Pararhizobium capsulatum DSM 1112: one gene and its partners. The protein of the gene in region 3 interacts with the protein of the main gene of each other region in a pairwise test. Links are inferred from orthologs where the notes say so. Each region holds a gene or a part of one and is shown on either strand. Other genes may lie near its edges.

What was found.
Region 1: the proteins of dnaE (region 3) and QO002_RS20605 interact in binary tests that used the Escherichia coli proteins (3 or more experiments, as listed by UniProt). The link is inferred for Pararhizobium capsulatum DSM 1112 from one-to-one orthologs.
Region 2: the proteins of dnaE (region 3) and dnaQ interact in binary tests that used the Escherichia coli proteins (3 or more experiments, as listed by UniProt). The link is inferred for Pararhizobium capsulatum DSM 1112 from one-to-one orthologs.

What each region holds. Positions count from the first base shown.
Region 1 is NZ_JAUSVF010000002.1:15,678-24,955, reverse strand. What follows is about bases 2,486-5,265. They hold QO002_RS20605 (aminotransferase), read left to right. Parts: upstream 2,486-3,177; coding sequence 3,178-4,353; downstream 4,354-5,265. Other genes in these bases: QO002_RS20595 (methionine ABC transporter ATP-binding protein), read left to right, coding at 5,200-5,265; QO002_RS20600 (MetQ/NlpA family ABC transporter substrate-binding protein), read left to right, coding at 4,401-5,195; QO002_RS20610 (LLM class flavin-dependent oxidoreductase), read left to right, coding at 2,486-2,867. In the rest of the region: QO002_RS20620 (ABC transporter substrate-binding protein), read right to left, coding at 1-239; QO002_RS20615 (fatty acid desaturase), read left to right, coding at 486-1,478; more of QO002_RS20610, read left to right, coding at 1,488-2,485; more of QO002_RS20595, read left to right, coding at 5,266-6,348; QO002_RS20590 (methionine ABC transporter permease), read left to right, coding at 6,302-7,012; QO002_RS20585 (isopenicillin N synthase family dioxygenase), read left to right, coding at 7,037-8,077; cysE (serine O-acetyltransferase), read left to right, coding at 8,139-8,987; QO002_RS20575 (LLM class flavin-dependent oxidoreductase), read left to right, coding at 8,984-9,278. UniProt on the Escherichia coli protein: Shows aminotransferase activity with methionine and histidine as substrates, and to a lesser extent also with phenylalanine.
Region 2 is NZ_JAUSVF010000001.1:377,872-387,247, forward strand. The notes cover bases 2,092-4,969. They hold dnaQ (DNA polymerase III subunit epsilon), read left to right. Parts: upstream 2,092-3,117; coding sequence 3,118-3,822; downstream 3,823-4,969. Other genes in these bases: QO002_RS01725 (shikimate dehydrogenase), read left to right, coding at 2,092-2,529; coaE (dephospho-CoA kinase), read left to right, coding at 2,526-3,113; secB (protein-export chaperone SecB), read right to left, coding at 3,894-4,385; QO002_RS01745 (FxsA family protein), read right to left, coding at 4,475-4,969. Outside these bases: QO002_RS01715 (pyruvate, water dikinase regulatory protein), read left to right, coding at 226-1,047; QO002_RS01720 (Maf-like protein), read left to right, coding at 1,077-1,676; more of QO002_RS01725, read left to right, coding at 1,669-2,091; more of QO002_RS01745, read right to left, coding at 4,970-4,999; QO002_RS01750 (Tim44/TimA family putative adaptor protein), read left to right, coding at 5,136-5,834; mltA (murein transglycosylase A), read left to right, coding at 5,848-6,960; QO002_RS01760 (Smr/MutS family protein), read left to right, coding at 6,953-7,519; QO002_RS01765 (helix-turn-helix domain-containing protein), read left to right, coding at 7,516-7,893; gyrB (DNA topoisomerase (ATP-hydrolyzing) subunit B), read left to right, coding at 8,043-9,376. UniProt on the Escherichia coli protein: DNA polymerase III is a complex, multichain enzyme responsible for most of the replicative synthesis in bacteria. The epsilon subunit contain the editing function and is a proofreading 3'-5' exonuclease.
Region 3 is NZ_JAUSVF010000001.1:2,469,227-2,479,820, reverse strand. What follows is about bases 4,342-8,437. They hold dnaE (DNA polymerase III subunit alpha), read right to left. Parts: upstream 8,046-8,437; coding sequence 4,542-8,045; downstream 4,342-4,541. Other genes in these bases: QO002_RS12110 (hypothetical protein), read left to right, coding at 8,225-8,437; QO002_RS12120 (L,D-transpeptidase family protein), read left to right, coding at 4,342-4,521. Outside these bases: QO002_RS12140 (response regulator), read right to left, coding at 19-390; QO002_RS12135 (DUF3572 domain-containing protein), read left to right, coding at 552-815; QO002_RS12130 (hypothetical protein), read left to right, coding at 818-1,480; QO002_RS12125 (DNA polymerase IV), read left to right, coding at 1,706-2,998; more of QO002_RS12120, read left to right, coding at 3,259-4,341; more of QO002_RS12110, read left to right, coding at 8,438-8,524; IS66 family insertion sequence element accessory protein TnpB, read left to right, coding at 8,553-8,789; QO002_RS12100 (hypothetical protein), read right to left, coding at 9,001-9,207; QO002_RS12095 (hypothetical protein), read right to left, coding at 9,195-9,620; QO002_RS31120 (BMC domain-containing protein), read right to left, coding at 9,617-10,018; QO002_RS12085 (EutN/CcmL family microcompartment protein), read right to left, coding at 10,031-10,300; QO002_RS12080 (hypothetical protein), read right to left, coding at 10,297-10,594. UniProt on the Escherichia coli protein: DNA polymerase III is a complex, multichain enzyme responsible for most of the replicative synthesis in bacteria. This DNA polymerase also exhibits 3' to 5' exonuclease activity. The alpha chain is the DNA polymerase catalytic subunit.

The DNA of each region.
Region 1 (9,278 bases), on a different replicon or contig from region 3:
CATTCCGTCGAGCCCGGCTTGAACGAGATCAGGCCCTGCTGCACCGACCAGATCACGTTAAGATCGACCGGGCCGGAACGGTTGGCGGGATCGAGATTGGAAAGGTCCTTCTCGACGCGAACTGCAATCTTGGTGCGGTCCTCGTTTGCGACGGCGGGATGAACGCCTCCAAAGGCGACGATGGTCGCGATGGACGCGCCGCCGACAAGTACCTGTCGGCGCGTGGGGTTGAATGTCATGGAATTTCCCTCCGGTCTGGAGCGCCCTCTCAACCGGAAAAGGCGCTCGTCAATTCGATGGAACGATTAGAGCCAATAATCTATAAATTATATAGAATAAATATTTTCCAATATGACCTCTTTTCGCAACCAGTTTTCCGTTTTTCCGAACTCTGATGCAAAGCCATACGGCGCGGCTCCCGGCGTTGGCCTTTTATATTGGCAGTTGAAATCTATCGGTTTTTCGCACTTGTCGGAATTAACGTCATGTCCATCCGCCCGTCGCCAGAAATACTGCCTTCCCAATCCACCCTTTCCGTCATCGCCCGAATTGAATGGCAGACGGTGGCTTTGGCTCTCGCCATTTATGGTGGCTACTTTGCCGTGACATGGTTCTGGCAGTCATTGCCGGTCGTCGTGGTCATCGCCGCTGGCGGCTGGTTGGTCGCCTGGCACGGGTCGCTGCAGCATGAGGTCATCCACGGCCATCCGACCCGCAACCGGCGTGTCAATGATGCGATCGGTTGGCCGCCTTTGTCGCTCTGGCTGCCTTACGCGATCTACCGAGAAGGCCACCTGACCCACCATCGCGACGAACACCTGACCGACCCGATCGAAGACCCGGAATCGTCTTACTTTACACAAGTTGCCTGGGAGAGCATCGGCTGGCTCGGCCGCCGCCTGGCGGCGTGGAACACGACGTTGCTTGGACGGCTGACGCTCGGCCCTGTTGTCATGATCGTCAACTTCCTCGTTCAGGAAGCCGCACTGGTCTTTAAAGGTGACCGGAACCGCGCGGCATTGTGGGCGCGGCACGCGATCGGCGTCGGCGCCGTTCTGGTCTGGGTGATGTGGGTCTGCGAAATGCCCCTGTGGCTCTATCTCTTCGGCTTCGTCTATGTCGGCGCAGCACTCAGCCGGCTGCGGTCCTATGCCGAACATCGCTATGCCGACCATCACGACGAGCGCACGGCCATCGTCGAAAACAGCCCGCTGTTTGGACTTCTCTTCCTCTACAACAACCTGCATGTGCTGCATCACAAGCGGCCCGGCGTTCCATGGTACCGGATACCCTTGCTCTATCGCCGTCACCGCGATTTTCTGGTCTCGGTGAATGGCGGCTTGGTCTATAACGGCTATGTTGACGTGGCGCGTCGCTTTCTAGTGAAGCCCCATGACGACCCACGCCATCCTCAGCATCGCCAGCCTGTCACCCGACGTGACGACGAGGTAAGCGCTGTTCCAGAAATTACTATTTGAAAGCTGTCCGTGAGTTCACCAAAAGAAATTCTCCTCAACGCGTTCAACATGAACTGCGTCGGCCATATCAACCACGGTCTCTGGACTCATCCGCGCGATCGATCGGACGAATATAACAGGCTCGACTACTGGACCTCGCTTGCGGCGACGCTGGAACGCGGCCTGTTCGACGGGTTGTTTCTGGCGGATATCGTCGGCGTCTATGACGTCTATCAGCAGTCGGTCGACCTGACGCTGAAGGAATCGATCCAGCTTCCGGTCAACGATCCGTTGATGCTGGTCTCGGCTATGGCGGCGGTTACCAACGGGCTTGGCTTCGGCGTGACCGTCAACGTGCATGCCGAGGAGCCCTATATCTTCGCCCGCCGTATGTCGACGCTCGATCATCTGACCGAAGGCCGCATCGGCTGGAACATCGTCACCGGCTATCTCGACAGCGCCGCGCGCGCCGTGGGGCAGGCCGCCCTTGGTGAACATGATACACGCTACGACCGTGCCGACGAATGCCTCGATCTGCTCTACGCTCTCTGGGAAGGAAGCTGGGACGACGAGGCCGTTATTCGCGACCGGCAGGCGCGGGTCTATGCCGATCCGCAGCATGTGCGAAAGATAAAACACGAGGGCAAATACTACCGCGCCGATGGCTATCACCTGAGCGAACCGTCACGCCAGCGCACGCCGGTGCTCTATCAGGCTGGTACCTCCGGTCGTGGCCAGCAGTTCGCCGCCCGCCATGCCGAATGCGTCTTCATCTCATCGCCTGACACCAACGTGGCGCGAGCCGCATCACGGAGCATCCGGCAGGGTGCCGTCGCGCAAGGGCGGCGGGCCGAGGATATCAGGATCTTCGCCGGCATCACCGTTGTCGTCGACAGGACTGAGAAAGCGGCGCAGGAGAAATACGAGGATTACGTCCGCTATGCGAGCCCAGAGGCGGGCCTTGCCCATTTCTCCGCCGGCACCGGCATTGATTTTTCCCAATACGAACTCGATGAGCCGATTACCTACGGCAAAGGCAATTTCGTCCAGACCTCTGTCGATCTCGCCCGCGAACGCGGCTGGACGAAGCGCAGCATTCTATCGGGCATGGAACTTGGCGGCCGTTATCCGCTGATTATCGGCAGCCCGGAGCAGGTGGCCGATGCGCTCGAAACATGGATCGACAACGGCGAGGTGGACGGTTTCAATCTCGCCCGCACGGTGACGCCGGAAAGTTATGAGGATTTCATCGATCTGGTCGTCCCCGTGCTGCAGCAGCGTGGCCGATACAAGACGGCCTATGGCGAGGGAAGCCTGCGCAAGCGTTTGTTCGGCGAAGGAAACCGACTGCCGGATCGTCATACCGGCGCAACCTTCCGGCACGGCCGCTCGGCTGAAATCCCGGCCTGATGATTGGTCGCCGGTATAATTTTTCACAGTGCCAGACCGTCGGAATGGATGTCGGCTCAGGGGGCGAGGAGACGACATCGGCATGGTGCAAGCCTGATGACGGGTGAAACCGGCTTTATGAGGTGAAATTATCGTTTATTTCGCTGGCAGGGGACGTTCTGGCGACGAAAACCGTCGGCTGCCAGCGCGGGACGAAGAAGCCGAGCTTTTCCCGCGAACCTCGGTTGCGTGGAATAAATTTCTTTGCCTATAGAAATAGTCGATAATACCCTCGCTGCCATTGGAAATCGTTCAATGGTTTTGCGACGTTATGGTCAATTCTGTCTTCGGTGCCGCCGGCACCTCCATCTTCGAAGAGATGTCACGGCTGTCCGCCGAGACGGGATCGATCAATCTCGGTCAGGGCTTTCCCGAGGCGCTTGAGCCGGAAGAGCTGATCGAGGCGGCCATCGCTGCCCTTCGTGAAGGCCCGCATCAGTATCCGCCGATGATGGGTATTCCGGCGCTGCGCAAGGCGGTGGCGGAGAATACCCAGCGCTTTTTCGGCCAGGGGGTCGATTGGGAGCAGGAAGTGCTGGTCACCTCTGGCGCGACCGAAGCCCTGACGGATGCCTTCTTCGGCCTGCTTGATACGGGTGACGAGGCGATCGTGATCGAGCCCGTCTACGACGCCTATAACTTGCTCATCCGTCGCGCCGGCGCCGTGCCTGTCCCCGTCCGCCTTGAGCCACCCCATTGGCAGCTGACGGCCGACAAGCTGGAGGCGGCGATTACCCCGCGCACGAAGATCATCGTGCTCAATACGCCGATGAACCCGATCGGCAAGATTTTCGACGACAACGAGCTGGTGGCCCTGCGCGATGTGGTGCTCAAGCACGGCCTGACTATCGTTTCGGACGAGGTCTACGAACATCTGGTCTTCGACGGCGCGCGCCATCGCTCGCCGTTCTTCCTGCCTGAGCTGCGTGATCGCACCGTGCGTATCGGCTCGGCCGGCAAGACCTTCTCCGTCACCGGCTGGAAGGTCGGTTATGTGACGGCGGAACCCCATCTTCTGCGCCCGATCGCCCGCGCCCATCAGTTCATCACCTTTACGACGCCGCCCGCCCTGCAGGCTGCTATCGCCGTTGGTCTCGCCCTGCCAGACAGCTATTTCGATGGGCTGAAGGCTGGGCTCGCCGAGCGTCGCGACCTGCTGGTTGCCGGGCTGCGCGCCGCCGGTTTCGCCGTCGATCCGGCCGAGGCGACGTATTTTGCCGTTGCCGACCGCAGCGGGTTTGCACCCGAAGAAGACGATCTTGCCTTCTCGCGCCGGCTGACGCTGGAGGCGGGCGTGACGCCGGTGCCGATCTCATCGTTCTACGGCAAGCGCGATGTCACCAGCCGCATCCGTTTCTGCTTTGCCAAGCGCACCGAAACCCTGAACGAGGCCGTGCGCCGGCTTGCGGCCTGGCGCGACGAGCGCGGCTGGAAGGCCGCTTCGTAACCCGAATTCTTCTCATTCCATCCATGCCATACAAGGGGACCTATCTGATGAAACGTAGCTATCGTTCTTTGCTTATCCTGCCGGCGCTTGCGCTGTTTCTGGGAACAGCCGCTTCGGCCTCCGCTGAAAAAATCCGCTTCGGCGTCACCGCCGGGCCGCATGCGCAGATCGCCGAAGCCATCGTGCCGATCGCCAAGGCCAAGGGCCTCGATATCGAGGTCATCGAGTTTTCCGATGGCGCCCTGATCGACCCGGCTACCAATGACGGCGATCTCGATGCCAACGGTTTCCAGCATACGCCGTACCTCGACCAGCAGAACCGCGACCGCGGCCTCGCCGTCGTCTCTGTCGGGAAGACGGTACTCCTGCCGATGGCCGGCTATTCGAAGAAGTACAAGACGCTCGCCGAGCTGCCTGACGGCGCGCAGGTGACGATCCCGAACGATCCGAGCAATCTCGGCCGCGCCCTGAAGCTGCTCGAAAAGGGCGGCCTGATCAAGCTCACCGCCGGGGTCACCTTCAACGCGACCGAACTCGACGTCATAGAGAACCCGAAGAACATCAAGATCATCCCGCTCGAAACCGCGCAGCTTCCGCGTTCGCTGGAAGATGTCGATTTCTCCGTCATCACCTCGCACTTCGCGCTGAGCGCCGGCCTTGTTCCGACCCGCGACAGCATCCTCATCGAAGACCAGCTATCCGACTACCATTGCCTGATCGGCGTTGCCGAGAAGAACAAGGATGCGCCCTGGGTAAAGACACTGGTCGAAGCCTACCAGTCGCCGGAGGTGAAGTCGTTCATCGAGACCAAGTTCGGCGGCAACGTCATCGCGGTCTGGTAAGATTATGACCAAGCTTGCTCTTTCCCCTGTGCTGCGGATTGATGAGAAAGTGGAGCCCTCCGTGACGGCGGCCCCGGCCCGGCGACAGGTGGTCCGTGTCGAAGACCTGACCATGGTCTACGACCAGAAGGCCGGGCCTGTTCTCGACAAGGTGTCGCTTTCCGTGGAGGAGGGCGATATCCACGGCATCATCGGCCGCTCGGGCGCGGGGAAGAGCACGCTGGTGCGCTGCCTCAACCGGCTGGTGGTTCCGACCTCCGGCCGGATCGAAGTCTCCGGCCACGATATCACCCGTCTTTCGGGCGCAGACCTTCGCGGTGCCCGGCGTGATATCGGCATGATCTTCCAGCATTTCAGCCTGATGTCGTCGCGGACAGCGGCGGATAATGTCGCGCTGCCATTGGAGATCGCCGGCATCTCAAAGGAAGAGATCCGCAAGCGCATTCCCGTGCTGCTCGATCTCGTCGGTCTTTCCAACAAGGCCGATGCCTATCCGGTCGAGCTTTCCGGTGGCCAGAAACAGCGTGTCGGCATCGCCCGCGCGCTGGCGCTTGATCCGAAGGTGCTGCTGTCGGACGAAGCGACCTCGGCGCTCGATCCCGAAACGACAGAGCAGATCCTCTCGCTCCTGAAGGACATCAACCGCCGCCTCGGCCTGACGATCGTGCTCATAACCCACGAGATGGAGGTGGTTCGTGCCATCGCGAGCCATGTCACCGTGCTGGAGCATGGCCAGGTGGTCGAAAGCGGCCCGACCTTCGATGTCTTCGCCTTCCCGAAATCGCCAGTGGCGCGCTCCTTCCTGTCGTCGATCGTGGCGCACGAACTGCCGCCGCAGGTGGCCGGACGGCTGAGCCCCGAACCTTCCAGCGACACGGCGCCCGTGCTCCGCATTGTCTTCACCGGCGAAGCAGCAGAAGAGCCGGTTGTTGCCGATCTCGCCGTCAAGTTCGGCATCCGGGCCTCGATCCTGCATGGCCGCATCGACTACATCGACGAACGGCCGCTCGGCATTCTCACTTTGCTGCTTCCGGAGGCGGCCGATCGTGTGCCCGCCATTCTCGCCCATCTGTCATCCCTCGGTCTCCATGGAGAGGTTATCGGCCATGCTGTCCGATCTTCTGCCGCCGGCACTCGTCGCGCTGCTTCTTGATTCCATTCTCCAGACGGCGACCATGGTCGGCGTTGCCGCGCTGCTGTCGACGCTGATCGGGCTGCCGCTCGGCGTGCTGCTGGTCGTCACCGGAACTGGCCAGTTTCTCGAACGCCCGGCGCTCAATCGCGTCATCGGCACGGTCGTCAACCTGATCCGCTCCACGCCGTTTATCATTCTCATGGTTGCGATCATTCCGTTGACCCGGCTGTTGGCCGGCACGACGGTCGGAACCGCTGCAGCGATCGTGCCGCTGACGATCGCGATCACGCCGCTCTATGCGCGCCTTGCGGAGGCTGCGATGCGTGAGGTCGATCAGAGCCTGATCGAAGCCGCGCAAGCCATGGGCGCCACGCCGCTGCAGATCATCTGGAAGGTGCTTCTGCCCGAGGCGCTGCCCGGCATTCTCGCGGGACAGACAGTCACACTCGTCAGCCTTGTCGGCTATTCCGCCATGGCCGGAACGGTCGGCGGGGGCGGGCTCGGCGATCTCGGTATCCGCTTCGGCTACCAGCGCTTCATGCCGGAAGTGATGGTCGCCGTCGTCATCGTGCTCGTGATCATCGTGCAGTCGATCCAGGTGGCGGGCGACTGGGCCGCGCGCACCGTCAACCATCGCGTGGCCCGCAGCCGCCTCGTGGCTCGCAGCCACGACCAAACCTGATCTTTCTTTTCGAGGAGTATGAACATGACGATCCACACCAAGCCGACCCATCTGCCGACGATCGATTTTTCCCGCTTCTACGGCAGCTCGGCCGAGCGCGAAGCCTTTATCAAAGAACTGACCCGCGTGCTGCACGATCACGGTTTCTTCTATCTGACCGGCCATGGCGTGCCGCAGAGCCTGATCGATGACGTCATCGCCATCTCCAAGCGCTTCTTTACGCTGCCGGAGGCTGACAAGCTTTCGATCGAGATGGTGAAATCGCCGCATTTCCGCGGATATAACCGCGCGGGATATGAGCGCACCCGCGGCGAGCAGGATTGGCGCGAACAGCTCGACGTCAACACCGAGGGTGAGCCGGTGGCATCCGGTGCCGATACGCCGTGGAACCGGCTCTACGGTCCGAACCAATGGCCGGAAGCTTTGCCCGAATTGCGGCCGCTGCTGCTGCGCTACCAGGCTGAAGTCACCCGCATTGGCATCGATGTACTGAAGGCGATCGCGCTGTCGCTCGGCCAGCCGGAAAATGCCTTTGCCGAGATCTACGAACCGTCGCCGTCGCAACTCCTGAAGATCATCCGCTATCCCGGCCGCGATGCCGCCGGCAGCGATCAGGGTGTCGGCGCGCACAAGGACGGCGGCTTCGTCACCGTGCTCCTGCAGGATACGACACCAGGCCTTCGCATTCGCACGGAAGAGGGCGTCTGGATCGAGGCCCCCCCGGTTCCCGGCACCTTTGTCATCAACAGCGGCGAGCTTCTGGAACTGGCGACCAACGGTTTCGTCAAGGCCGACGTGCATGATGTGGTGACCCCGCCGAGCGGCACGGAGCGTTTCTCGGTCGCCTTCTTCCTCGGTGCCCGCTACGACGCCACGATCCCGGTCATTCCGCTACCGGAAGAGCTGAAGCGCGGCGAGCGCGGCATTACCGTCGATCCGCTCAACCCGATCTTCCGGGAAGTCGGCATCAACCACCTGAAGAGCCGCCTGCGCTCCCATCCGGATGTCGCAGCCGAGCACCATCCTGACCTGCTGCACCTGCTGGAAAAGCCGGCAAAGGCATGACGTTTCCCGCCGCCTCCATCCCAACGGGCGGCGGTCTCACACGGTTTTGGAGGATGCCGGAATGTCCGCACAGGAAAGCAATGTCGTCACCCTTCCCGTGGAGGATGCGTCCCGCTGCGAGGTGGCAGCTCTCTGGGATGCTCTGCGGGAAGAGGCCGACGCAGCGCTTCACCGCGATCCGGCGCTGGCCCGGGCCATGAGTTCGGCCGTGCTGATGCATGTGAGCTTCGGCCACGCGCTGTCGCATCGTCTGGCGATCAAGCTTGCCGACCATGACGTGGATCGCGACGAATTGCTTGCATTGATCTACGGCGCCTATACCGACAAGCCGGGCCTGCTCGGTGCGGCCGCAGCGGATCTCGCAGCCGTGAAGGATCGCGACCCGAGCAACACCGAAGTCCTGACGCCCTTTCTCTATTTCAAGGGTTTTTCTGCCCTGCAGGGCTACCGCGTCGCCCATTGGCTCTGGACGACGGGGCGCCGGCATCTGGCCCGCCATATCCAGAGCCGTATCTCCGAAGTCTTCGCCATCGATATTCATCCGGCGGCGGTGATGGGGCGTGGCATCATGCTCGATCACGGGGGTGGCCTTGTTATAGGCGAAACAGCTGTCGTAGAAGACGAGGTATCCATCCTCCAGAATGTCACGCTGGGCGGAACCGGCAAGGAAACGGGCGATCGTCATCCGAAAATCCGGCGTGGCGTGCTGATCGGCGCCGGTGCGAAAGTTCTCGGCAATATCGAAGTCGGCATCGGTGCAAAAGTCGGTGCCGGCAGTGTGGTAGTTTCGCCGGTCGCACCCTATACTTCCGTCGTCGGCATCCCGGCCCGCCCGGTCGGGCGTCCCCACAAGGCCTTGCCCGGCGTCACAATGGATCAAGCACTGCCCGAGCCGGAATATATGATATGAGCGATACCAGACAGCTGCATCTCGGCGCCTTCATGCGGCCCGTCAGCCTGCACACCGGTGCGTGGCGCTATCCAGGCGCCTACGCCGATGCAAACTTCAACTTTGCTCACATCAAGTCGTTTGCGCAAAAGCTTGAAGCGGCAAAGTTCGATGCCTTCTTCATGGCCGATCATCTGGCGGTTCTGAACATGCCGGTTGAAGCGCTGCGGCGCAGCCACACGGTCACCTCCTTTGAGCCGTTCACGCTGCTGTCGGCGCTGGCCTCGGTGACAGAGCGCATCGGCCTCGTCG
Region 2 (9,376 bases), 2.1 Mb from region 3 along the record:
TCGATTCAATTCGTTCTGCTCTTCACCACTTGAGACGTGTTTGTGGATAGGCTGTGAATGGGCGTGACATTTTGCCGTAAGCATGAGTCATCTTCACAGGGGCCGCGAAGTCTTCTCCGAGCGTGCGTCAATTGTGAATAACTCGGAAGTTTTCCCCTTGCCTTGGACGGGGGCGAGCCCTTAGCTGTTTTTGTCCCGCTTTATCAACAAGCCCCGGAGAATAACGTGGAGAACCAGAAAAACTATTTCCACCTGCATCTGATCTCCGATTCGACCGGCGAAACATTGATTGCGGCCGGCCGCGCCGCCGCTGCGCAGTTTCAGGCTTCCCATGCGCTTGAACACGTCTATCCGCTGATACGGACGCGAAAGCAGTTGGGGCAGGTGCTCGAGGCCGTCGATGGAGCGCCCGGCATCGTCCTCTATACCATTGTCGATCGCGACCTGGCCGATATGATCGACCAGCAATGCAAACAGATGGGCGTACCCTGCGTCTCTGTTCTCGATCCGATCATCGATATTTTCCAGACCTATCTGGGTGCCACATCCCGTCGTCGCTCCGGCGCCCAGCATGTCATGAATGCCGAATATTTTGCGCGCATCGAGGCCCTCAATTTCACGATGGATCACGATGACGGACAGCTGCCCGTCGATTTTGATGAAGCCGACGTCGTCTTGATCGGGATCAGCCGGACATCCAAAACACCGACCAGCATCTATCTCGCCAACCGCGGCATCAAGACAGCGAACATACCGATCGTGCCCAATGTGCCGCTGCCGGAACGATTGCTCGAGGCGACGAAACCCTTGATCGTAGGTCTGATCGCAACTGCGGATCGGGTTTCGCAGGTCCGACAGAACAGGGTGCTCGGGGCAACCCAGGGCTTTCATGTCGAAGAATATACCGATCGTGCCTCGATCGCGGAGGAACTGAAATATGCGCGCATGCTCTGCGCACGCAACAATTGGCCGATCATTGACGTGACGCGCCGCTCGATCGAGGAAACAGCGGCCGCGATCGTTGCCCTGAGGCCCCGGCTGCGGTAAATCCGCACTCCACTGTCCAGGACCCGTCTATGACCCCTTCTCTCGTGCTTGCGTCTGCAAGCCCCTTTCGCAGGATGCTGCTTGAAAACGCCGGCATCGCTTTTGGAAGTCAGGCTGCGGCCATTGACGAGCGGGCGATCGACGCCAAGCTTGAAGCGGAAGGGGCGTCACCGGAAACGATTGCCCTCGCTTTGGCTGCAGAAAAGGCTGTCGATATCGCAAGGCATTTTCCCGAAGCGGTTGTGATTGGGTCCGACCAGACGATGTCTCTTGGCGCGCGCGTCTACCACAAGCCACGAACTATGGACGAGGCGCGAGATCACCTTCTGTCTCTTTCAGGCCAGACTCACCAACTCAACAGTGCAATCGTGCTCCATCAGGACAAGGAGATTTTGTGGCGCCACGTGTCGTCGGCCCGGTTGACCATGCGTAATTTCGACCGGGATTTTGTTGAGCAACATCTTGCGCGTGTCGGTGAAAAGGCGCTTTCCAGCGTCGGCGCCTACCAGCTGGAGGGGGAGGGTATCCAGCTGTTTGACGCGATCGAGGGCGATTATTTCACGATTCTCGGTCTACCCATGCTGCCCTTGCTGGCTAAACTTAGAGAGATCGGTGTTCTCGATGCGTGATTCACGTGAAACATTTGTTAACCATGCTTTCGTTGCCGGCTACCCGGTCAAGCATTCGCGATCGCCTTTGATTCATGGATATTGGCTGGAGAAGTTGAAATTGCAGGGAAGCTACCGGACTCATGAAGTGACTCCGGATAATTTTCCCGGCTTCATACAGGAGTTGAAAAGTGGACAGTCCGGATTTATTGGTGGCAACGTCACCATCCCCCATAAGGAAGTTGCTTTCTCCCTCTCCGATCGGCCGGATGATTTGGCACGGGAAATCGGTGCCGCCAATACCGTCTGGCTGGAAGACGGTGTGCTTCATGCGACCAATACTGATGGCATAGGTTTCACTGCCAATCTCGATCAATCAGCACCTGGATGGGATGGGATCGAGACGGCTGTTGTCCTCGGTGCCGGGGGCGCAAGCCGGGCGGTCATCCAGTCCATTCGCGACAGGGGTGTCAAAACCATCCATGTTCTGAACCGGACGGTAGCGCGGGCGCGTGAATTGGCGGATTGTTTCGGGCCGGCGGTCCATGCGCAGCCGATGGAAGCCCTCTCGGATATGCTTCCCGGCGCCGGGCTTCTGGTCAATACAACATCGCTTGGGATGGACGGCGGAGAGGTACCCGCCTTCGATTTCAGTTCGATGCGTCCGGATGCTGTTGTCACCGACATCGTCTATGTGCCGTTGAAAACGCATATTCTGGCGCAGGCCGAAAGTCAGGGATTTCGCATTGTCGATGGGCTCGGGATGCTCCTTCATCAGGCCGTGCCCGGCTTTGAAAAATGGTTCGGAGTTCGCCCCACGGTCGATAGCGCGCTTCGCCAATTGATCATTGATGACATGGCGGCTCACACATGATCGTCCTTGGCCTTACCGGATCCATCGGCACGGGAAAGTCGACAACGGCGCAGATGTTTGTAGATCTGGGCATTCCGGTGAACGATGCCGATAAGGTCGTGCATGATCTCTACCAGGCAGAAGCTGTAGAGCCGATCGATCGGGCATTCCCGGGTGTCGTCGTCGATGGCTGCGTGGACAGGGGCAGACTTTCGTTGGCGCTCGCGGAAAGTCCCGCACGGTTCAAGGAATTGGAGGCCATCGTCCATCCGCTCGTTCGTCTGCGTGAAAAGCAGTTCGTCGAAAAGGAAAGAGCCGCAGGAACGCCGATCGTGGTGCTCGATATTCCCTTGCTCTATGAGGTTGGCGGCGAAGATCGTGTGGATGCCGTCGTTGTCGTAACCGCCGATCCAGACATTCAGCGCGAGCGTGTCTTGAAAAGACCGGGGATGACGGCCGAAAAATTCGATCTCATCCTCTCGCGCCAGATGCCGGACGACCAAAAACGTGCGAAGGCGGATTATATCATCGATACCGGCCTCGGGCTTGATTCGGCCCGCACGCAGGTCGGGGCACTTGTCGAACGTCTTCTGAAAAAAAGGTGACCTAATGCGCGAGATCATTTTCGACACGGAAACCACCGGTCTCGATAATCGTCTTGATCGGGTCATCGAAATTGGCGGCGTCGAACTCGACAATCACTTTCCGACCGGCCGGACGTTCCACGTCTACATCAATCCAGGCGATCGTCAGGTTCATCCGGATGCGCTTGCAATCCACGGCATCACCGATGAGTTCCTGAAGGACAAGCCGTCCTTTGCCAATATTGCGTCCGACATGATGGCGTTTTTCGGCGATGCCCGCTGGGTGGCCCACAACGCGAACTTTGATATGGGCTTTATCAATGCAGAGCTTGCCCGCATCGGCCAGCCACCCGTCGCGCCCGATCTGGTGACGGACACTCTGGCACTGGCCAGGCGTAAAAATCCAATGGGGCCGAACTCGCTCGATGCACTTTGCCGGCGCTACGGCATCGACAATGCTCACCGGACGAAGCACGGCGCATTGTTAGACTCCGAACTTCTGGCAGAAGTCTATATCGAGATGAGCGGCGGACGGCAGGCGGCTCTGGGTCTCTCCTCGCAGGAAAGCCGCGGCACCGAGCGGGAACAGGACGATACGATCGTTGTGATCGGCCAGAGACCGCGCCCGTTGGCGCCGCGTCTGACTGAAGAGGAACGCGCAAGCCACGATGCGCTGGTCGCCAAGATGGGTGCCAAGGCAATCTGGGGCAAATACGGCCAACCTCAATAAACCAGCCGCAATAAAAAATGCCCGGCTCGCGAGAACCGGGCATTCGGCTTAACAAGCAAACTCTTCCCAAATCAGTTCGGCGCGGCGGAAACCTGGGCACGAACCTTTTCTTCGGCCATGCGCTGCGTGAACATCTGCGCAAAGTCGATCGGATCGATCATCAGCGGCGGGAAGCCACCGTTGCGGGTTGCATCGGCAACGATCTGGCGTGCGAAGGGGAAGAGCAGGCGCGGGCACTCGATGAAGAGCAGCGGCAGCATGTGTTCCTGCGGAAAGCCGGTAACGCGGAAGACGCCACCATAGGCCAGTTCGACATTGAACAGAACCTTGTCGCCTTCCTTGGCTTCGGCATTCAGCGTCAGGACAACATCAAATTCCGCTTCGGAAAGCGGGTTGGCATTGACGTTGACATTGATGTTGATCGAAGGAGCCTTGTCGCGAGCCTGCAGCGAACGGGGGGCAGCGGGATTTTCGAAGGACAGATCCTTGATGTACTGTGCCAGAACGTTCAGGGACGGACTCTCCTGGGAGCCGCCGTTCGGGTTGGATGCGGTATCGGTCATGAGGCCTTTTCCTTGGGCTTGATGTGCTGTGGCCATCTAGCATTTCGCTCGGAGCCTTACAACCCGGAGCCCTGCCGCATCATGGAAGGCTAGCGCAACCTGTTCCGGTCATCCTGCTGTCCCGGCGAACGAGGTGCATCACGCGAATACTCGTCTTCCTCCAGGTCAACTACCTGCGGACCGCGCCGATGAACGTCGGAGGAGTTGTCTCCGGGGCGGCTTCCGGGTGAAAATCCGAAACCGGAGCCGACCGTGACGATGTTGAGGCGATCACGCATCACCTTCCAGGCGAGGTCTCGTACGGGTGGAAGAAAAAGCAGGATCCCGACAATATCGCTCAGAAAGCCGGGCAGGATCAGTAAAATGCCAGCGACAACGATCATGACCCCATGAACCAGTTCGCGCCCGGGATCGCCGCCACCAGCCGTTGCCTGCTGAAGTCGTCTCAATGTACCCAAGCCCTGAAAACGCAACAGGACTATTCCGGCGACCATGCTGGCAAGAACGAGCATCAATGTCATCCCGACACCGATTTCGTTTCCGACCAGAACAAAGGTCGCGATTTCCGCAAACGGCAACACAAGAAAAAGCGATGGAGCGATCAGAATACGCATGGAACCCACTCATTTATCGAGGAAATGCCATCCAACGGGCGCCTCGTTGCAAGGAATTGATATAGTCGTTTGAATGATGATGCCATGCAGACTATATGGGGTAACCTCAAGGCAAATTAACAGCGGTCTGGGTGGAATGGGCTCTTTCGACTTCGTCACATTGTTTTTTCTGGTCGCCGCGGTGATCATCTTCATCCAGTTGCGCAGCGTGCTCGGTCGTCGTACCGGCAGCGAGCGGCCACCGCTCGATCCCTATTCCAAGCGCGAAACCGCGGAAGGACCGGAGGCGACCGGCAAGGTCGTGCAGTTGCCGCGTCGGGATGGCAGCCCGGATGGCACGGCGAGCTATGCGGCAATCGACGCCTTCACGCCAGCGGGCACGCCGCTCAATGACGGTTTGCGCAGGATAGCAGATGCAGATGCTTCCTTCGATCCGAAGGAATTCGTCAACGGCGCCAAGACGGCCTACGAGATGATCGTCATGGCGTTTGCCGATGGTGATCGCAAGACGTTGAAGGGTCTGCTGTCCCGTGAGGTCTATGATGGTTTCGAAGCGGCGATTGCGGAGCGCGAAGCCAAGGGCGAGGTTCTGAAGTCCACGTTCGTCGGCATCGAAAAGGCCGATATCGTTCATGCCGAAGTCAAGGACAGCGAAGCGAGCGTCACTGTGCGGATCATCAGCCAGTTGATCTCTGCTACCTTTGACAAGGCTGGCGCCGTTATCGACGGCGATAGCGAGGCGGTGTCCGAAGTCAACGACCTCTGGACCTTCGCCCGCGATACACGCTCGCGCGATCCGAACTGGAAGCTGATCGCGACCGAATCCGAGAATTGATCGGACCGGCGCGATGGATTTCAGTCTGCAGCGGGTCGGCTTCTCCGACATCCCCGGTTGGCAAAACGATGATCCGGCTGCGGTCGTACGCGCGCTTGCTCGTTGTCATCGGCATGTCGTTTCGGTCAAACCCCACAAGACCGGCGCGCTCGGCGTCAGCTCGGACGATTTGGGGCTGGCCTTTGAGGCGGCATCGACTGTTGTCGATGCCCTGGCCCCCGAGGGGGCCAGGGATTTCTTCGAGACGCATTTCGTGCCTTTTCTCGTCCGCCCGTCGATGGGAGGGAGAGGTCTGGTCACGGCCTTTTATGAACCCGAAGTCGAGGTTCGGGCAGAACCGGACGCGCAATTTCGCTATCCCTTTTACCGCCGTCCGGCCGATCTCGTTGACCTCGATGACAGCAATCGGCCGTCCGGCATGGATCCCTATTTCGCTTTTGGTCGCCTCCGCGACGGAGCGATTGATGAATATCCGGATCGTAGCGCAATCGAGCAGGGCTATCTTCGCGGCAAGGGGCTGGAAATTGCCTATGCGAAATCCATCGTCGATGTTTTCTTCGCCCATGTTCAGGGGGCGGCCCGATTGCTGTTTCCGGGTGGCCGCGTAACGCGTGTCACTTATGCGGCAAAGACGGGCCATTATTTCTCAGGCATCGGAAAGCTTCTGATCGATCGCGGCGAGATCGACCCCAAGACCGTGTCGATGCAGAGCATTCGCCAATGGCTTGCCGAGAACTCGGATCGGGTTGCGGAGGTCCTCTGGCATAACCGTTCCTTCATCTTCTTTCGGGAGGCTGCGGTCGATGATCCGGTGCTCGGGCCTGTGGCCGCTGCAAAGGTAGCGCTGGAGCCGGGACGCTCACTTGCTGTCGATCGCGCGATCCACACCTTCGGCGTACCCTTTTTCATCAGCAGCGAGACACTGGTCCATATCGATGATGCCAAGCCCTTCCAGCGGCTGATGCTGGCGCTCGATACCGGTTCGGCGATCGTTGGCCCGGCGCGCGGCGATATCTTTACCGGCTCTGGTGACGAAGCTGGCCGACTGGCCGGCTCGGTGCGCAACGCGGCAGATTTTTTCATTTTCATTCCCAAGGCCGCAGCAGCAAGATACGGCGATGGCTAAGGATCGAAAGCTCTCGAGCGAAGACAGAATCCTCTGGGGCAAGGTTGCCCGCACGACCCGTCCCCTGCCGGGACGCATGGAAGATCTTGTCCATTTTGAAGAACCGGAGATTGAAAAAGCGCCTGAATCGCAGCAGCCCGCAAATTTCAAGGACGGGCGCTCCCTGTTGGAAGCCCTCGGTGTTGCACCCGAGCCGCCGAAGCCAACGCAGCACCAGCATCATCCTCTCGAGAAGCCGGTGAAGCGCAAGCTCGCCCGGGGACACCTGCAACTGGAGGCGAGGGTAGACCTGCATGGTATGATCCAGAGCGAGGCACACGGATTTCTGCTGCATTTCCTGATGCGCGCCCACGACCGCGGCCTGCGCCATGTCCTGGTCATCACCGGCAAGGGCACGTCGCTCGGCAGCGAAGGTACCTTGAAGCGAGCGGTGCCGATGTGGTTTTCCCTGCCGGAATTTCGGTCTCTGATTTCCTCCTACGAACCGGCTGCACGCACCCATGGCGGCGAGGGCGCGCTTTACGTGCGTCTCTCCCGGGCCAGGGGAGCGGCACCGTGACGCCCTTCGGCGAAGCCATGCATCGCCTGCGTCTGCAAAAGGGCGTTTCGCAAAAACAGATGGCCGCCGCCATCGGTGTTTCTGCCGCCTATCTTTCGGCCCTCGAACATGGAAAGCGTGGCGCTCCGAGCTTCGATTTCCTCCAACGCGTCGCCGGATATTTCAACGTCATCTGGGATGAGGCGGAAGAACTTTTCGGCTTGGCGGCGCTTTCCGATCCCAAAGCCGTGCTCGATACGTCCGGACTATCCGCTGGTCATACCGCCTTTGCCAACAAGCTTGCGGCGCGAATTCGCCGCCTTCCGGACGAAACCATCGCTGCATTGGAAGAAGTTTTGGAAAACCGGCGTTTTCCTGATAAGGATCGTGAATGATCCCCTGTTTTCTGCCGGTTTTAGCGCCTCGGGATTTGGAAGCGCCAACAGTTTCCCTATATTCACAACAGCCGTGGATCGGGTGATTCGCCCGTAATCGCCGTCAGGCCTCTTTAGAGGCTTGGAACCCTGGAAAGACTAGAAACTATATGACCGATACTCCTGAAACCGCCTCCGGTTCCAACGCCGAAGAATACGGCGCAGATTCCATCAAGGTGCTGAAGGGCCTCGACGCCGTACGCAAGCGGCCGGGCATGTATATCGGTGATACCGACGACGGCTCGGGCCTGCACCACATGGTCTATGAAGTCGTCGACAACGCGATCGACGAAGCGCTTGCCGGCCACGCCGATGTTGTCACGGTAACTCTGAATGCCGATGGTTCGGTCACGGTCACAGACAATGGTCGCGGCATCCCGACTGACATCCATAAGGAAGAAGGCGTATCCGCAGCCGAGGTCATCATGACCCAGCTGCATGCCGGCGGCAAATTCGACCAGAATTCCTACAAGGTCTCGGGCGGTCTGCACGGCGTCGGCGTGTCGGTTGTCAATGCGCTTTCCGTATCGCTGAAGCTGAAGATCCGCCGCGCGGGCAAGGTTCATGAGATGAGCTTCACCCACGGGGTTCCCGATGCCTCGCTGGTTGTGACCGGGGATGCGGGTGACCTGACGGGGACGGAAGTCACCTTCCTCCCGAGCACCGATACTTTTACCAAGACCGATTTCGATTACGGGACGCTTGAGCATCGCCTGCGCGAGCTGGCCTTCCTCAATTCCGGCGTTCGCATTGTACTGACCGATCGACGTCATTCCGACATCCGCCAGGACGAGTTGATGTATGATGGCGGTCTCGAAGCCTTCGTCGCCTATCTCGATCGCGCCAAGAAGCCACTGGTCGCCAAGCCCGTGGCTATTCGCGGCGAGAAGGATGGTATCACTGTCGAGGTGGCGATGTGGTGGAACGACAGCTACCACGAAAACGTGCTCTGCTTCACCAACAACATTCCCCAGCGCGACGGGGGCACGCATATGGCGGGCTTCCGCGGCGCGCTGACACGGCAGGTCGTTTCCTATGCCGATAGCTCCGGCATCACCAAGCGGGAAAAGGTTACGCTGCAGGGCGAAGATTGCCGCGAAGGCCTGACTGCCGTTCTGTCCGTCAAGGTTCCTGATCCGAAATTCTCGTCGCAGACCAAGGACAAGCTGGTTTCGTCCGAGGTTCGTCCGGTGGTCGAAAGCCTCGTCAACGAAGCGCTCAGCACCTGGTTCGAAGAGCATCCGACCGAAGCCAAGATCCTCGTCGGCAAGGTCGTAGAGGCAGCGGCTGCCCGTGAAGCTGCCCGCAAGGCGCGTGAACTGACCCGCCGCAAAGGCGCTCTGGATATCTCCTCGCTGCCCGGCAAGCTTGCCGACTGCTCGGAGCGCGATCCCGCAAAATCCGAGCTCTTCCTCGTCGAGGGTGATTCGGCTGGCGGCTCCGC
Region 3 (10,594 bases):
GCCGCACTGACGAACACATCATGCGTCGCCCAGATAAGTCTTGATGGTATCAATAAATTTTGGAACGGAAATCGGCTTGGAAACATAGGCTTCGCAGCCACCCTGACGGATGCGCTCCTCGTCGCCCTTCATGGCAAAGGCGGTGACCGCAATGACTGGAATGACGTGCAATTCGTCGTCTTCCTTCAGCCACTTGGTCACCTCGAGCCCGGAGACTTCGGGCAACTGAATGTCCATGAGAATAAGGTCGGGCCGGTGCTTGCGCGCAAGCTCGAGAGCCTCCATGCCGTTCCGGGTCTGGATTGTGGTATATCCAGTGGCCTCGATAAGGTCGCGAAAGAGCTTCATGTTCAGCTCGTTGTCTTCGACAATCATAACCTGTTTGGGCATTGGTATCCCTTGTCACGCATTCCGGGCTGCGCACCATCTTATGTATATAAGGTGCCGCGCTGCCGTTTTCACCTTGGCCAGATTGGCACTGTAACGCTATTTGGTTGAAAAAGCGGAAATATTCGTTGGAAAAACGCGGGCACCCAGAAAGGATATAATCCATGACGTCACCAGACGAAGTTCCGATCGCCATTCTCGGCTGGCTTGCGGGTGAACCAGAGCTTATGGGGCGTTTCATGGCCTTGACCGGAACAGAACCATCGTCGCTGCGTCACGCCATGAACGACCCGGGCTTCCTGGCCGGGCTGGTCGACTTCCTAATGCAACACGAGCCGACGCTACTCGCCTTTTGCGAGGCGACGGGCATGAAACCAGAGGAGGTCGTGCGCGCTCATGCCGCTCTCTCCGGCCCCGCGGACTATTGACCATGGCGGGAATGCCCGACTTCGATGATATAAAGCTGACAGGCCGCCCGCTCATCGTTTGTGATATCGACGAAGTGGTGCTGGAATTCGTCACGCCGTTCCGAGACTTCCTGCGATCACAAGGACATGACCTTCTTCCGCGCTCCTTCCGCCTCACCGGCAATGTCGTGCTTGAGAATACAGGAGAGCCGGTCGCAGAAGGCGATGTGAAAGCCCTGCTTGAGGCCTTTTTTCTTGTACAGGAATCATGGCAAGTCCCGGCGCCCCGCGCAGTCGAAACGCTGGAATCGCTCGCGCGCGACGCAGACCTCATCTTCCTAACCGCAATGCCGCCGCGGCATACAGCTATTCGCCGCGCCTTGCTTGATCGCCATGACCTCCATTATCCGCTCTTGGCGACAGAAGACGCCAAGGGACCGGTGATCCGACAGCTAACGGCCCAGGCACCTGTCCCCACAGCCTTCCTCGACGATATCGCCCGCAACCTTCATTCCGTGCGGGACAGCGTCCCCGACTGCCTGCTGATCCATCTCATGGCTAATGAGGGCTTCCGGCGCATGGCGCCTCCCGCCGGAGATGGTGTATTGCTCGCCGAAAGCTGGGACGAAGCCGAGGTTCTCATCCGCAAGCATTTCTTCGGCGAGACAAATTCTGATCGTCGCTAGAGTTTATCAGGGGAAAATGGAAACCGGTTTTCCCGAAAAGACAACCGGAAACAAAAGAATTTAGAGGATGTCTGGTTCAATCTGAACCAGACATCCTCTAGAGAACCAGAAGCGGAACACTCTACATCTGCTTGCTCCAAGAACATCTTGGACGGCGCGCCCCGCCCCATTTCGGATTGCGGAATTTTGCAGTAGGGTAGCGATGTTCAAGTTTTGTTCCGAGCCATGGTCGATCATCATCCCTCCGCCTCCGGTTTTTGCCGCGACTGCCTCAGCGAACAGGCGGCCGATAACAGGCGTTGCCGCGCCTGCGGCAGCCCGCGTTTGCTCCGCCATCCGGAACTGAACAAACTGACGCTCGCGCATATCGATTGTGACGCCTTCTACGCCTCCATTGAAAAGCGAGACAATCCCGAGCTTGCCGACAAGCCCGTGATCATCGGCGGAGGCAAGCGCGGAGTGGTTTCAACGGCTTGCTACATCGCTCGTATCCATGGGGTGCGCTCGGCCATGCCGATGTTCAAGGCCTTGGAAGCCTGTCCCCAAGCGATCGTCATCAAACCAAACATGGAGAAGTATGTCACCGTCGGCCGTCAGGTGAGGACGTTGATGCAGGAACTGACACCTCTCGTGCAGCCGCTGTCGATCGATGAAGCCTTTCTGGAGCTTAAGGGTACCGAGCGGCTACATCACGCGGCGGCAGCCTTGACGCTGGCACGCTTCGCCCGTCGCATCGAGAACGAGATCGGCATCACTGTTTCCGTGGGTCTTTCCTATTGCAAGTTCCTCGCCAAGGTCGCATCCGACCTGCAGAAGCCCCGTGGTTTTTCGGTGATCGGCGAGGAGGAAGCCCTGAGCTTTCTCAGCGAAAAGCCGGTAACGCTCATCTGGGGCGTCGGCAAAGCCTTTGCGACGACGCTGGAGCGTGACGGCATTCGCACCATAGGCCAGCTCCAAACCATGGAGGAAGCCGATCTGATGCGGCGCTATGGCACCATGGGACAGCGTCTCTTCCGGCTTTCGCGCGGAAAGGATGACCGACAGGTGGAGATCAACGGCGAAGCAAAGAGCGTTTCCGCTGAGACGACCTTCAACGATGACCTCTGCGACTATGACCAGCTCATCGTCCACCTGCGCCGTCTCAGCGAGAAGGTCAGCGCGCGCTTGCGCAAATCAGAAATTGCCGGCCAGACAGTTGTCCTCAAATTGAAAACCGCGGACTTCAAGACCCGGACCCGCAATCGCCGTCTGGAGGACCCGACCCAGCTTGCCGACAGGATTTTTCAGACCGGTATGCAGCTGCTGGACCGGGAAACGGATGGAACCAAGTTCCGGCTGATCGGTATCGGCGTCAGCGATCTCGGCGATCCGGCGCTGGCAGATCCCCCGGATCTGGTCGATCGCAACGCCAGTCGAAGAGCGGCAGCCGAGGCAGCGATGAACATCCTGCGGGACAAGTTCGGGAAAGCCAGCGTCGAGACGGGCTACACCTTCGGAAAGGGTCGGCGGGATCGCTAAATGCCCCATAAACCGACCGCCAGCGACTGCAAGTCTTCTCCGGCGTAGCAGCTTTACACGGAAATTTGAACGCGCTTGCAAAGTGGATGGCTCAAGATTGCCAACTCCCGCAAAACTTCGTTAAATCCCTTTGTCTAGGCTGGCCTTTCATCTGGTTCATGCCTTGGCGGGACGCGCGAGGACGAAACCGGACGTTTGTATTTGCCGCGCATGAAGCCGCACGAACCGGCGCGCGGACTTTAGTAGCTCCGGATGTCGTCATGGTTCAGCGTATCGCCTTTCGGTCCAGTCTTCTTGCTCTTGCCCTTGCGGCCAGTACGGCACTTGGCACGGGAAACGTCCTCGGTGCGACAGAACGCCCACTGCAGATCATCGTCTCCAAGGATCAGCAGTCGCTCGTCGTCTACGACGGCGACACGGTGGTCGCCACGTCACACGTCTCCACGGGCAAGAAGGGGCACGCCACGCCAACAGGCATCTTCTCGATCCTGCAGAAGGCGCGCCATCATCGCTCCAACATCTATTCAGATGCACCGATGCCCTTCATGCAGCGGTTGACGTGGTCCGGTATCGCGCTTCATGCGTCCGGTCAGGTGCCGCCCTACCCGGCCTCCCATGGCTGCGTGCGCATGCCCGACGATTTTGCGAAGACACTTTTTGGAATGACTGAACACGGCATGCATGTCCTCATATCTGATAAGCAGGTGCTGCCGACGCCTGTTTCCCACGCGTTTCTCTTCCAACCCAAAGCTGAGGCGCCGCCACTGCTTTCAGATGTAGAGCTGCGGCCGACAGGCTCGCAGCTGCCCTCGTCTACGCAACCCGTCGAGATCGCGATGGGCGAACCGGCAGACAAACCGGCAGAAAGCGCACTACCTTCCGGGCCGCCTGTTCGCATGCTGATCACCTGGCGTGGACAGCGGGAAACGACGATGGACGCACAGAACATTCTGATTGATCTCGGCTTCAATCCCGGCCTTCCCGACGGCGTTTCCGGCTCCCAAACAGTTGAGGCGATCGCGGCGTTTCAGAAAAGCGAAAATCTTCCACCGGACGGACGGGTGACCGCCGAACTGCTTTCTACGCTTTACAAGAAAACGAACCGGGGAACGCCTGCCAATGGCCAAATCCTCGTTCGCCGGGACTTCGCGCCGGTCTTCGAAGCCCCGATCACCATTGCCGAGCCGCATGCGGCATTGGGCACACATTTCTTCCAGTTTCATTCTGCAGCTGACGCCGACAACAATGGAAGCGGCGGGAGTTGGTTTGCGACCACACTCGACAACGCGCTTCCAAAGACGATTAAGGCGCGTCTTGGTTTGACGGACGACAGCGATTCGCTTGCCTTCAATGCTGCTGAACGCACACTTGATCGACTAAGCCTCAATGCAGAGACGCGCCAGAAGATCGAGAAGATGCTCGCTGACGGTTCATCTCTGACCATAACGGATAATGGCCTTGGTCAGGAAACCGGAAAGGGCACGGATTTCGTCACAATTACGTATGCAGGCCCCAAGGGCTGAGACCGTCCCTGGATTCGTGATCAGACGAGTTCGACGTCTATGACACCGGGCGTTCCGCGCATGGCGGCGGCAATTTCCGCCGAAATCCGATACCGCTCGTTGAGCTCGACCTCAATCTCCCGCTGGCCATTGTCCTTGATGACAACGAACGATACGAGTCCGTCGCCCTTGGTGTTGAGGTGGGTCGCAACCGATCGCAGAGGGCCGCTGTCACGCACATAGACGCGCAGCGCCTTCTGCATCTGTAGAGAGCGTTCTTCCAGTGATTGCAGCGTCTGGATGCGCAAGCCGATACCTTCCGGCCGCTCTTCCGCCTGCACGGTCATGACGAGTGATTTGCCCGCTTCCAGCAGGTCTCGGTACTGATTGAGCGCCTCGGAAAACAGCACGGCTTCGAACTGCCCGGAGGAATCCGAAAAGGCGATGATGCCCATCTTGTTGCCTGTGCGGGTCTTGCGCTCCTGCTTGGACGTGACCGTACCGGCGAGACGGCCGGCTGTCGCACCTTTTTTTACCGAGGCTGCGAAATCACCAAAGGTCTGTACCCTGATCTTTGCGAGCAACTCGTTATAGGTGTCGAGCGGGTGAGCCGAGAGATAGAAACCCAGAACCTGGAACTCGCGGTGCAGCTTCTCCGACGCGAGCCAAGGTGAATAGGCTGGCAAGGCCAGCTTTTCAGGCCCTGTCGCAAAGCCCGCACCGAACATGTCGCTCTGGCCGCTGACCTTGTTTTCCTGGGCACGCTGCGCAAGACCGAGAATTCGGTCCATCCCACCAACCAGTTCAGCACGATCGTAGCCGAAACAATCGAAAGCACCGGCACAAATCAGGCTTTCGAAGACGCGGCGGTTCAAAAGCTTCGGATCAATCCGCAGGCAGAAGTCCTCAAGGCTTTCGAAAGGTGCATCGCCACGCACGGCAACGATATGATCGACTGCAGCTTCACCGACGCCCTTGATGGCCGCCAATGAGTAGTAGATGCAGTTGTCGCCGGTCTCGAAGCGCCTGAACGATGTCTGCACCGATGGCGGAATGACCTTGATTCCCAGCCGGGCGGCGTCCTGCCGGAAATCGTTGATCTTGTCGGTGTTCGACATATCGAGCGTCATCGACGCTGCCAGGAACTCGACGGGATAATGCGCCTTCAGATAGGCGGTCTGATAGGACACAATGGCATAGGCTGCCGCGTGGCTCTTGTTGAAGCCGTAGTTTGCGAACTTCGCCAGGAGATCGAAGATCATATCGGCCTGTGGCTTCGAGACGCCGTTGGCAACCGCGCCATCGACGAAGCGGGCCCGCTGCTTATCCATTTCCTCTTTGATCTTCTTACCCATGGCGCGGCGCAGAAGATCGGCCTCTCCGAGCGAATAGCCTGAAAGAACCTGGGCGATCTGCATCACCTGTTCCTGATAGACAATAACGCCCTGCGTTTCCTTGAGCAGATAATCGATCGTCGGATGGATCGATTCGATCTCTTCCTCGCCATGCTTGCGGGCGTTGTAGACCGGGATGTTCTCCATGGGACCCGGTCGATAAAGCGCCACGAGGGCGATGATATCCTCGATGCAGTCCGGTCGCATGCCGATCAGCGCCTTGCGCATCCCGGCGCTTTCCACCTGGAACACGCCGACCGTGTCGCCATTCGACAGCATCTCGTAGGTCTTTTCATCGTCGAGCGGCAAAGCCTCGAGCGCAACGGTGATATCGCGCTTGGCGATAAAGTCCACGGCGGTCTTCAGTACTGTCAGTGTCTTCAGGCCGAGGAAGTCGAACTTGACGAGGCCGGCCTGTTCCACCCACTTCATGTTGAACTGGGTGACCGGCATATCGGAGCGCGGGTCGCGATACATCGGCACGAGCTGCGACAGCGGACGGTCGCCGATCACGATACCGGCGGCGTGGGTCGACGCGTGACGGTAAAGGCCTTCGATCTTCTGGGCGATATCGAGCAGGCGGCCGATAACCGGCTCCTTGTCGACTTCTTCCTGGAAGCGCGGCTCCTCTTCGATCGCCTTCGACAGAGGCGTCGGGTTGGCCGGGTTGTTCGGCACGAGCTTGCAGATCTTGTCGACCTGGCCGTAAGGCATTTCCAGCACGCGACCAACGTCGCGCAACGCGGCGCGTGCCTGAAGCGAACCGAAGGTGATGATCTGCGCCACCTGCTCGCGGCCGTATTTGCGCTGAACGTAGCGGATGACCTCTTCGCGCCGATCCTGGCAGAAGTCGATATCGAAGTCGGGCATCGAAACGCGTTCAGGATTGAGGAAGCGTTCGAACAGCAACGAGAAGCGTAGTGGGTCGACGTCGGTAATCGTCAGTGCATAGGCGACCAGCGAGCCCGCACCGGAACCGCGGCCCGGACCAACGGGGATATCCTGCTGCTTTGCCCATTTGATGAAGTCCGCAACGATCAGGAAGTAGCCCGGAAATTTCATGCGTTCGATGACGCCAAGCTCGAAATCCAGCCGCTCGCGATAGTCCTTTTCGGTATAGCCGGCGGAGAGGCCCAGCTTCTCCATACGCTCCTCAAGGCCCTCCTGGGCCTGGCGCCGGAGTTCCTGCGATTCGGCGCGCTCAGCTTCCTGCGGATCGTCGGACGCACCGGTGAAGCGCGGCAGAATAGGGCCTCGCGTTTTCAGGACGAAGGAGCAGCGGCGCGCGATCTCCACAGAGTTTTCGAGCGCTTCCGGTAGATCCTTGAACAGCGCCACCATGTCCTTGCGGCTTTTCAGATAGTGATCGGGTGTCAGTCGGAACCGGCTGTCGTCGGAGACCATGGCGTTGTGCGCCACCGCCATCAATGCGTCATGGGCCTCATATTCGGCAGGCGATGGAAAGAAAGGCTCGTTGGTCGCGACCAGCGGCAAATCCATCTTATAGGCAAGCTCGATCATTCGACCTTCGTGGCGCCGATCGAAGCGCCCATGCCGCTGCAGCTCGACATAGAGCCGATCGCCAAACAGCGCCGCCAGTGTCTTCAATCGCGCCTCCGCAAGAGCGCCGTGACCCGAGCGTACCGCCATGTCCACCGGACCACCGGAAGCACCAGTCAAGGCGATCAACCCCTCCGTGCCGCCGTCACGTAGCCACGATAAAGCAATGCGCACCGCCTGCCCGCTCTCACCATCGAGATAGGCGCGGCTGACTATATCGACGAGCCGAACATATCCGGCATCGGTGGATGCAATCAGCACGATCGATGGCAGCTTCGCCAGATGCTGCGCATGACCGCGCTTCTCACCATCAACCTCATCCTCCATGTCGATCGACAGCTGACAGCCGATCAACGGCTGCAGACCGTCGTCCATGGCCTTCTGAGAGAATTCGAGCGCAGCAAAGAGATTATTGGTATCGGCAATGCCGATCGCCGGCTGGCCATCGGAGACAGCCTTGCCGATGATCTTCTTGATGGGAAGCGCGCCCTCCAGAAGAGAAAAGGCGGAATGAACCCGCAGATGCACGAACAGCGGATCACCGCCCTCGCCTGCCTGCGTCCCTACATCTTGCTTCGTCGCTTCGGCCATGGCTCGCTCCGATTCCTGTCAACGGAACGATATCCTGCTTCGGATCGGTGATGTCCACTTTTCATCCTTCACCGCTCCGATTTTTCCGCAAGCTGCGAATTTGTCCACAGAGCGCGAACAGATAAAATGGGCTGAAGAAGGATGATTACATCCCCATAACGAGGATGGAGAAACTGGCGATGAACATAATCATGGAGGTGAAGGCGGCAAGATCACGAAGAAAATCGGTCATTTCAAAGCTCCTTTTCCGTTATGTTTTTATTTTGTTCTATTTTTGTTCACTCGTCAAGCAGCGAAATGGAATTTACGATGTGCTGCGCCGCGATACTTTACGGAACCAACCAGTCAAGCAAACCGACCGAACCGGACAGACAAATCTGCTGCCGCGAGGCGGTTGGCACAATCTACTCGAATCGAAATTGGCGGTGTGGGCGGTCGTGTTTTGCAGGTCAATGCCGATGTTGCACCTGACCTGCTGAAGGCGCTGATCCGCCTGGTGCAAGAAGCATGATCGCTGGGGGCGCAAACGCGCGGGTCTATCCCCTCGCCTGCGGCGTGACCGACCTGCGCAAAGTGATCGACGAGCTGATGGCACTGTTGAAGTCATCGTTACGACAGAAAACCGCGTCCGGTTCGGCATTCGTATTCCATGGACAACGAGGTAATCGGATCAAGCTGCTGTTCTTGCGCAGCCAAGGCTTCTGTCTCTATTACCAAGCCCTGAAGAATGGCCGCTTTCCTTAGATATCGGCAAGCGATGGCACGGCGCAGCTTACGGCGGCACAACTGGCGATGCTATGGGAAGGGATCGAGTAGCGACGCTCCTCCTGGACGTTTGCGCCGGCACGCGTCGCCTGAGGCAAAGCATAACATTTATAGATACATATGCGACGACTTGGTATCAAAATAGAACGGAACCCTTTCGACCTACCGACCGCCTGTTTTTGATACGTTTTTACCGTCCTTTGATTGTTTCGAGTTTTGCGGTGATTGTGTCGCGGGCGAGTTGCATGTCTTCCCGCGTGCCAGAGATGAACAGTCGGCCGGTTGCGCCCATCATCTGGACGTCGTTGATGACGGCGTTTGGGGCGACTTTTTCGGCCTCATTGGCCGCGACGCAGGCAAACAGCGCCGGCGCCATCTCGTAGATCAGCAGCGCCACGCCCGGGACCAGGATCGAGGCATCGCGGGAGCGGTTGAGGATGATCGCGTGCTGGTCGGAGAGATCCTCGATGATGTCGTGATAGAGGATCTGCGGCTTGAGCTGTTCCTCCGGCCGCCGATGCCTGCGAGGATGGCCTCGCCGGCCGCGACCAGTTCCTCCATTCTGTCCGAATGCAGCTCCAGCAGCCCGAACTGCCGTTCGGTGTAGAGGATGCCCGGCTCCATCGAGGGCGCGGATTTGAGCGCCAGGTCGGTGATGCGGTGGATCGCCAGCGCCGGCGCCACCTCGATGATCAGGGAGTTCTGCCCGGCAAAGGGCGGATATCCCCTCGCCCGGGTGGGCGAGGACAGATATGCTGCGAACTGCGGCTGAAGATCCTCGATGGGAAGATAGACGCGAAGCTCTGTCATGCCCCACTCCTTCTGTTAATCTTGGGCGGGCTGTTAATCTTGGGCGGGCTGTTAATCTTGGGCGGGCTGTTCAATCTTGCCCGGGCTGTTAAATTTTGCGCGGGGATACCGGCCGGCTTCAGGCCTTGAGGGTCGAAGTGCCGGCCAAGATCGGCATGCGGACGGGCGATGACATGGACGGCGGTGACTTCGCCGACCAGTCCTGCGGCTTCCGCGCCGGCTTCTGTTGCCGCCTTCACCGCGCCGACATCGCCGCGCACGACAATGGACACCAGACCGCCGCCGACCTCGTTGCGGGCGATGATCTCGACATTGGCCGCCTTTACCATCGCGTCGGCGGCGGAGAGGGCCGGCACGTAGCCCTTGGTTTCAATCATGCCGATTGCCAGATTTGCCATTTCAAAGCTCCTTCATTTTTGTGCTTTTGGGTTGATATTCGTGGGTTGTTCGTCGATCGAGCCGACGATCAGCGCATCGATCGGCGCGGAGCGTTCGGGAAAGTAGGCGGCGGCCACCGAGCCCTGCGTCACAAGGACAGTCTCGCCCTCGGCGCAGCCCAGGGGATCAAAGGCGATGAGCCTTGCCCCCGTTTCGGTTTCCACCTCGAGCAGGGCGCCGGTCGGAAGCGTGCCGATATGGCGCGTCGACCAGAGCCTGCCGCTGACGCGGGCCTTAATCATGTCGCACTCCTTTCGATTCTGATGCCCCGGCGGCGAGCCTCGTCCGCAGCAAGGGGCGTTAATCTGCTTTGCCGGCCGATGCGCAGCCGCGTCGTGTCCGACCCGAGGCCTGTGATATCGCGCTCGGTGATCAGGCTTTTCGTCACCTGCGGCACGGCCGACGGCACTGTCGTCACCAGCACCGATGCCTGTTGCTGCACAGGCTGAGCCTGGGAAAGCGGCAGGGAGGAAAGCGGCGGGGAAGAAACCGGCACGGACGGCGATGCGGGCGCATAAGCAGCCATCGGCATCGCC